One region of the Methylosinus sp. R-45379 genome, then DNA from elsewhere that is predicted to be linked to it. Evidence: predicted binding sites of a transcription regulator. Region 1 holds the regulator's gene; each other region holds the start of a gene.
The links. Region 1 encodes PhoB, which activates phosphate uptake and scavenging genes when phosphate is short. Its sites were predicted from a motif close to TGTCATNNANCTGTCAT; they were not measured.
Positions count from the first base shown of each region.

Region 2: a site for PhoB is predicted at 1,253-1,269, ahead of pstS (phosphate ABC transporter substrate-binding protein PstS). Genes of this name have one in related genera too.
Region 3: a site for PhoB is predicted at 739-755, ahead of A1351_RS21635 (DUF2794 domain-containing protein). Genes of this name have one in related genera too.

Region 1 is NZ_LUUM01000309.1:90,480-92,742, reverse strand. It holds gene pstB (phosphate ABC transporter ATP-binding protein PstB) at 1-359, shown strand, start outside; gene phoU (phosphate signaling complex protein PhoU) at 390-1,115, shown strand; gene phoB (phosphate regulon transcriptional regulator PhoB) at 1,112-1,855, shown strand; gene hpnE (hydroxysqualene dehydroxylase HpnE) at 2,050-2,263, opposite strand, start outside.
Region 2 is NZ_LUUM01000157.1:27,062-29,324, forward strand. It holds gene A1351_RS07485 (FAD-dependent oxidoreductase) at 1-56, opposite strand, end outside; gene pstS (phosphate ABC transporter substrate-binding protein PstS) at 108-1,154, opposite strand; gene A1351_RS07495 (NADH:ubiquinone oxidoreductase subunit NDUFA12) at 1,396-1,803, shown strand; gene A1351_RS07500 (DUF2155 domain-containing protein) at 1,921-2,263, shown strand, end outside.
Region 3 is NZ_LUUM01000299.1:14,530-16,792, forward strand. It holds gene htpG (molecular chaperone HtpG) at 1-295, opposite strand, end outside; gene A1351_RS21635 (DUF2794 domain-containing protein) at 815-1,228, shown strand; gene A1351_RS21640 (Bax inhibitor-1/YccA family protein) at 1,311-2,084, opposite strand.

The DNA of each region.
Region 1 (2,263 bases):
TGTGGGACGAGGTGCGCGACAAGCTGAATTCGAGCGGCCTCGGCCTCTCGGGCGGCCAGCAGCAGCGCCTGTGCATCGCGCGCACCGTCGCCATTCAGCCAGAGGTGATCCTCTTCGACGAGCCCTGCTCGGCGCTGGACCCGATCTCGACCGCGAAGATCGAGGAGCTCATCGACGAAATGTCGGAGCGCTACACGATCGCCATCGTCACCCACAACATGCAGCAGGCGGCGCGCGTCTCCGATTTCACCGCCTTCATGTATCTCGGCGATCTCGTCGAATTCGGCGAGACCAATAATCTCTTCACCGCGCCGCAGAACAAGAAGACGCAGGACTATATCACCGGCCGCTTCGGCTGAGCGCGCATCGCGCACGAGGACATTGAGACCATGAGCGAACATATCGTCAGCTCCTATGACCGCGACCTCGAAGTGCTCGGCCGCAGAATCGCCGAGATGGGAGGCATCGCCGAGAAAATGCTCGCCGAAGCCATGGATGCGCTCGCCAATTTCGACATTGAGCTCGCCCATCGCGTCGTCGCCACCGATCAGCGCCTCGACGCGCTGCAGCGGGAGATAGAGGAGAACGCCATCCTCACCATCGCGCGGCGGCAGCCGCTCGCTATCGATCTGCGCGAATGCATCGCCGCTATGCGCATCGCCGCCGATCTCGAGCGGGTCGGCGATCTCGCCAAGAGCATCGCCAAGCGCACGGTGAAGATCCTCTCCGAGGCGCGCGTGCCGCGCGCCGTCATCGGCCTCAAGACGATGGCGGAAGTCGCCGCCATACAGCTGAAGGACGTGCTCGACGCCTACGCCCAGCGCGATGTCGAGCGCGCCCGCGCCGTGTGGACCAACGACAGCGAGCTCGATGCGCTGGAAGATTCGGTGTTCCGCGATCTCCTCACCTTCATGATGGAGGACCCGCGCAACATCTCCTTCTGCACGCATCTGCTCTTCTGCTCGAAGAACATAGAGCGCATCGGCGATCACACCACCAATGTCGCCGAGACGATCGTCTATCTCGTCACTGGCGAGGCGATGCCGACCGACCGCCCCAAAGGCAAATCGGCGAGCCTTCCCGCCAGCGCGGAACCGGATGAGCCTACGAAATGAATGAAATCCGCGTCGCCGCTCCGCGCGAGGCGCCGCACGACCGCGCGCCGCGCATACTCGTCGTCGAGGACGACGCGGCGCTGGCGCTGCTGCTCGGCTATAATCTCGAGGCCGAGGGCTTTCTCGTCGAGCATATAGAGCGCGGCGACGAGGCGGAGATCCGTCTCTCCGAATCGCAGCCCGATCTCGTTATTCTCGACTGGATGCTGCCCGGCGTCTCCGGCCTCGAGATCTGCCGACGGCTGCGCGCGCGCGACGACACGCGCAGCATGCCGATCATCATGCTCACCGCGCGCGGCGACGAGAATGAGCGCGTGCGCGGCCTCTCCATCGGCGCCGACGATTATGTGGTGAAGCCCTTCTCGCCGCCGGAGCTGATGGCGCGCGTGCATGCGCTGCTGCGCCGCGCGCGGCCGGAGCGCGTGGCGACGCGGCTCGTCGCCGGCGACATAGACCTCGACCGCGAGACGCGCCGCGTGAAGCGCGGCGGGCGCGAGATTCATCTCGGCCCGACGGAGTTCCGTCTGCTGGAATATCTGATGGAAAAACCCGGCCGCGTCTTCTCGCGCGCGCAATTGCTCGACAGCGTGTGGGGGCTCTCGGCGGAGATCGACGAGCGCACCGTCGACGTGCATGTCGGCCGTCTGCGCAAGGCGATCATCCGCGGCCGCGAGAAGGACCCGATCCGCACCGTGCGCGGCACCGGCTATTCCTTCGACGAGACCTTCGGGAGGAATTGAGGGGCGATGCGAGCCTGAAGGCTCGCGGTCCAGGGGGCGCTTTGGATCGCGAGCCTTCAGGCTCGCTTTTGTCTGCACGCGCTCCCTCTGCCCATCGTCATTGCGAGCGCAGCGAAGCAATCCAGAGCCGTGGGGCGGCCCCTGGATCGCATCGTCGCTACGCTCCTCGCGATGACGGCGGCGGCGGGCTCGACCTATGAACGCCCCGCCAGCTCCGCCGCGCGATAGCCCGACCTTATCGCGCCTTCAATCGTCGCCGGAAGGCCGGTCGCAGTCCAATCGCCGGCGAGGAAGAGATTGCGCCACCCCGTCACAGCGCCGGGGCGGCGCAGCTGCTGCGCCGGCGTCGCGGCGAAAGTGGCGCGCTTTTCCTTGACGATCTGCCATTGCGGCAGCTCCACCGGCAGG
Region 2 (2,263 bases), on a different contig from region 1:
AGCCCCGCCGGGCCGCCGCCGACCACGCAGCATCTCGTGGAGATCGTCTGCGTCATCGGCCGCTCCTGTGCGAATAGGCCGCGCGCGGCCGCTGCCGACCTTTATGGTCAGTTCAGCAGCGGTTTTCCATTCGCATCCTTCACATTGGCCGCCCAGCTCTTGCGAATCAGCGTCACCACGGAGGCTGGCATGGGCTCGAAATCCAGCTCCTCGGCCGCCGCGGCGCCCTTGGAGAAAGCCCAGTCGAAGAATTTCAGCGCTTCCAGCGCCGCGGCCGCATCCTGCGGCTGCTTCGGCAGCAGAATGAAGGTCGCCGCCGCGATCGGCCAGGAGCCCGCGCCCGGCTGCTCGGTCAGCAGATGGAAAAAGCCCGGCGCGCCGGCCCAATCGGCATTGGCGGCGGCGGCCTCGAAGCTCTCCTTGCCCGGCGCGACGATCTTGCCGTCGCGATTCACCAGGCTGACGGCGGCGAGCTTATTCTGCTTGGCGTAGGCGAATTCGACATAGCCGATCGCGCCTTTGGCGGTGGCGACATTATTGGCGACGCCCTCATTGCCCTTGGCGCCGAGGCCGAGCGGCCATTCCACAGCCACGTTCTCGCCCACCTTCGCCTTCCAATCGGCGGAGACGCGGGAGAGATAGTGGGTGAAGCAGAAAGTCGTGCCCGATCCGTCCGAGCGGTGCACGACGACGATCGACGTCGCCGGCAGAGCGATCTTCGGGTTCAGCGCGTGGATCGCCGGATCGTTCCAGAGCTTGATTTCGCCGATAAAAATGCGCGCGAGCGTGGTCCCGTCGAGGACCAGCTCATTGGAGCCGACCCCGTCCAGATTGACGACGGGGGTGATGCCGCCCACCACTTGCGGCCATTGGATGAGCCCGGCTGCGTCGAGCTCCTTGGCGCTCAGCGGCTGGTCCGAGGCGCCGAAAGTGACTGTCCGCGCCTTGATCTGGCGGATGCCGCCGCCCGAGCCGATCGATTGATAATTGACGCGATTGCCGGTTTCTTTCGAATAGCTCTGCGCCCATTTGGCGTAGATGGGCAGGGGAAAAGTCGCGCCGGCGCCGGAAATATCGAGGGCGCGCGCGCTCCCCACTGAAAGGATCGCCGCCAGAGCGGCGTGAAGAATGAGCCTCGAGGCTTTGGAAATCATGCGGCCGTCCCTTGGAATTTCGACGCGTGGCTCTTGTCCACGAGAGCTGGAAGCCAATGGTTTCAGCTCTCTGCGGCGCGCCTTGGCGGCGCGACAGCTGTCGTCTTTCTGTCACATGCCTCCTTTTCTACGACTTCGCGCCAAAAGCAAAGCCCACGCAGCGGAAGTGGCGCGCCCGACTGGACATTGCGCTGTCTTGACGCAATAAGGGGCCACGCAAACATTCTTGGACGCTTCCGACATGTCCTACATCATTCGCTTCTTCACCTGGTGGAACCGGGCGACGCTCAGCACGGGCCTGTGGACGCTGCTCTATGGCGAGCGCGTCGGGACGGATGAGTTCGGCAATGTCTATTACCGCCGCCGAGGCGGCAAGAAGGACAAGGCGCTCGGCTTCGAGCGCCGCTGGGTCATCTATAAGGGCTATGCCGAGGGCTCGGCGACGCCGCCCGGCTGGTACGGCTGGCTGCACCACACGGTCGACACGCCGCCGACGCAGGAGAAATACGAGCCGAAGGAATGGGAGCTGACCTATCGCCCCAATCTGACCGGCACCTCCGCCGCCTATCATCCGCCGGGCTCGATCCTGGCCGAGGGCCGCCGCGCTCCCGCCGGCGGCGACTATCAGGCCTGGACCCCCGAGGCTTGAGGCGAGACGGTCGCGGCCCTGTCCGCGACCATCGATCCGCCACGCTCTTCCTATTCAACGACGGCGCATGAGGCGCGGGCGGCTGGCCCGAGCCAGAGATCGGAAACGAGAGCCGATATGATCTCCCGCTGCTTCCGCCTGCGTTTCGCTCTTTCGGGAGCCGCCTTCCTCGTCGGCCTCGGCGCGGCGGCCGCGGATCCCATACGCAATCCCACCGCCATTTTCGCCGGGCTCGACAAGACGACAGGCCGGATCATCAATTTCGACGTCGCCATAGACGAGACCGTGCAATTCGGTTCGCTTCAGGTGACGCCGCGCGTCTGCAACACGCGTCCGCAGACCGAGGCTCCGCAGACCACGAGCTTCGTCGAGGTCGACGAGCAGGACACGGGGAAGAACGACGCCAAGCGGATTTTCTCCGGCTGGATGTTCGCAGCGAGCCCAGGCCTGCATGGCGTCG
Region 3 (2,263 bases), on a different contig from region 1:
TGGTGACGAGCGGCGCGCCGGCCTGCGCCGCCAGCCCCTCGTTCGCCACCGCCTCGAAGCGCAGCTTCTCGATCGCATCGGCCGAATTGGACACGAGCTCGCGCAAGAAAATTTCGCGCTCCGAATAGACGGAATGCGTCATGAGCTCCAGGAGCCGCGCGACATCGGCCTGGAAGCCGTAATCGCTGCGCTCGGCTGCGTCGATCGTCTGTGTTTCGGCGTGGTCGGTCACGGGCTCGTCTCCGCTTTTTCTGTCGGCTCCGCCGCGCGCGTCGCTTTCCGCAAATGGAAGCATGGCCGACGGCGCGCTGGCTCTGGCCGGGATATAGAGATCGTCATTGATCGGCAATGGCGTCCGTCGAGCCGCCTCGAGCGAAACGCGAGAGTGATATCGGGGATCGTCCACGAAGTTGCAAGACGGCCGCCATGGGTCGCGCGACTCGATCGCGCGAGACTCGATCGCGCGAGACTTGCGAGAGCGTGGAAAGAAGAGGCGCGTGGTGGAGAAGCCCGAAACAAGACGGGCCGCCCGAGCGTCGCCCGGCCGGCCCGTCCATCGCCACGAACTCATGTGCTCGAAAAGCGCCCTTCCGGGGGGCTGGGGGGCTGACGAAATCCGGAAAAACGGCTTCCCGAGCGTGTCGAGGCAATGGGCTAGATATTGGTCGGCTCCTTTGGCGGACAAGGGGCTCGATATTGGCGAAAATGTGAAATCTCGGCCAGGCGCGCGAGGCCCATCGTCGTCTCATTGTCATCTTTGTCTTGCCCTCGCGCATTTGCCGCGCGATCATGCCCAAGAAATGAGGAAAGCGGCATGAGCGAGACGGAGACGACCGATCCCAGCCGGCGGCGCGGCCTGCTCTCTGTCGTGGCAGGCCGCGCGACGAATGATGCGGACCGGGCCAGGGCCGCGCCCGAGCGCAGCGCTCCGCTCGTGTCCTTCGATCGGCGTGAGCTGCGACTGCTGCTCGATCTCTATGGCGCCAAGGTCGCCGCCGGCGAATGGCGCGATTACGCCATCGATTTCTCGCCCGCCAAGGCGGTGTTCTCGGTCTTTCGCCGCGCCAGCGAGGCGCCGCTCTATCGCATCGAGAAAAATCCCGAGCTGGCGCGCCGTCAGGGCGCCTATTGCGTCGTCGCCGCCGGCGGCCTCGTCATGCGCCGCGGCCATGATCTCTCGCGCGTCGTCGCAGTGCTGCAAAAGAAGCTGGAATTGGTGCGCGACTGAGCGAATTGGCGCGCGCCCGGCAAAAGAAAAGGCCCCGCCGGAGCGGGGCCTTCCTTTATCCCGGATCGGATCGATCGTCCGATCAGTCGTTGCGCTCGCCGAAGAGATAGAGCAGCGACTGGAACATGTTGATGAAGTCGAGATAGAGCGACAGAGCGCCGAAGATACTCTGCTTCTGCACCATCTCCTGGCCATAGCCGGCGTTCTGATAATAGCCGTCCTTGATCGACTGCGTGTCCCAGGCGGTGAGGCCCGCGAAGATGAACACCGACAGGATCGACAAGGCGAACTGCATCGCGCTGCTCTGGAAGAACAGATTGACGAGGCTCGCGAGCACGAGGCCCCACAGGCCCATCACCAGGAAGGAACCGAAGGCAGAGAGATCGCGCTTCGTCATATAGCCATAGAGGCTGAGGCCGCCGAAGGCCGCCGCGGTGATGAAGAACACCTTGGCGATCGACGCGCCCGTGAAGACGATCATGATCGACGACAATGACAAGCCCATCACCGCCGAGAAGGCGAGGAACAGGTTGCGAGCCGTCGCCGCGGAGACGCGGTCGGCGCGATAGCCCAGGAAGAACACGAAGGCCAGCGGCGCCAGCATCACCACCCATTTCAGCGGGCTGGTGTAGAGCATCTGACCGAAAGGCGTGAGCGCGATCTGCCGCCCGCCTTCCTTGGCCACGGCGAGCATATGCGTGCCGAGCGCGACGACGCCGGTGACGCCGAGACCCAGGACCATATAATTATAGACGCCGAGCATATAGGCGCGCAGGCCCTGGTCGATCTCGGCCGTGCCGGCTCTGGAGACCCCGCCCCGGTAGCCGAAGCTCGTGTTGCGGTCGAAATTGGACATAGCATCCTCTCGAAAAAGGCCGCGCGGCCCGGTCTATCCGGCCAATCGGCGCGGTCCTCGCCGTCGAATATGGCGTGCGGCCCGCGGAAAAACAAGAGTCCGCGGGCGCAATGCGGCAAAGTTCACGCCATGCCGAGCAAAACGCAAGCAAAAGGCGCAGTATAGGACTCGCGACGGGC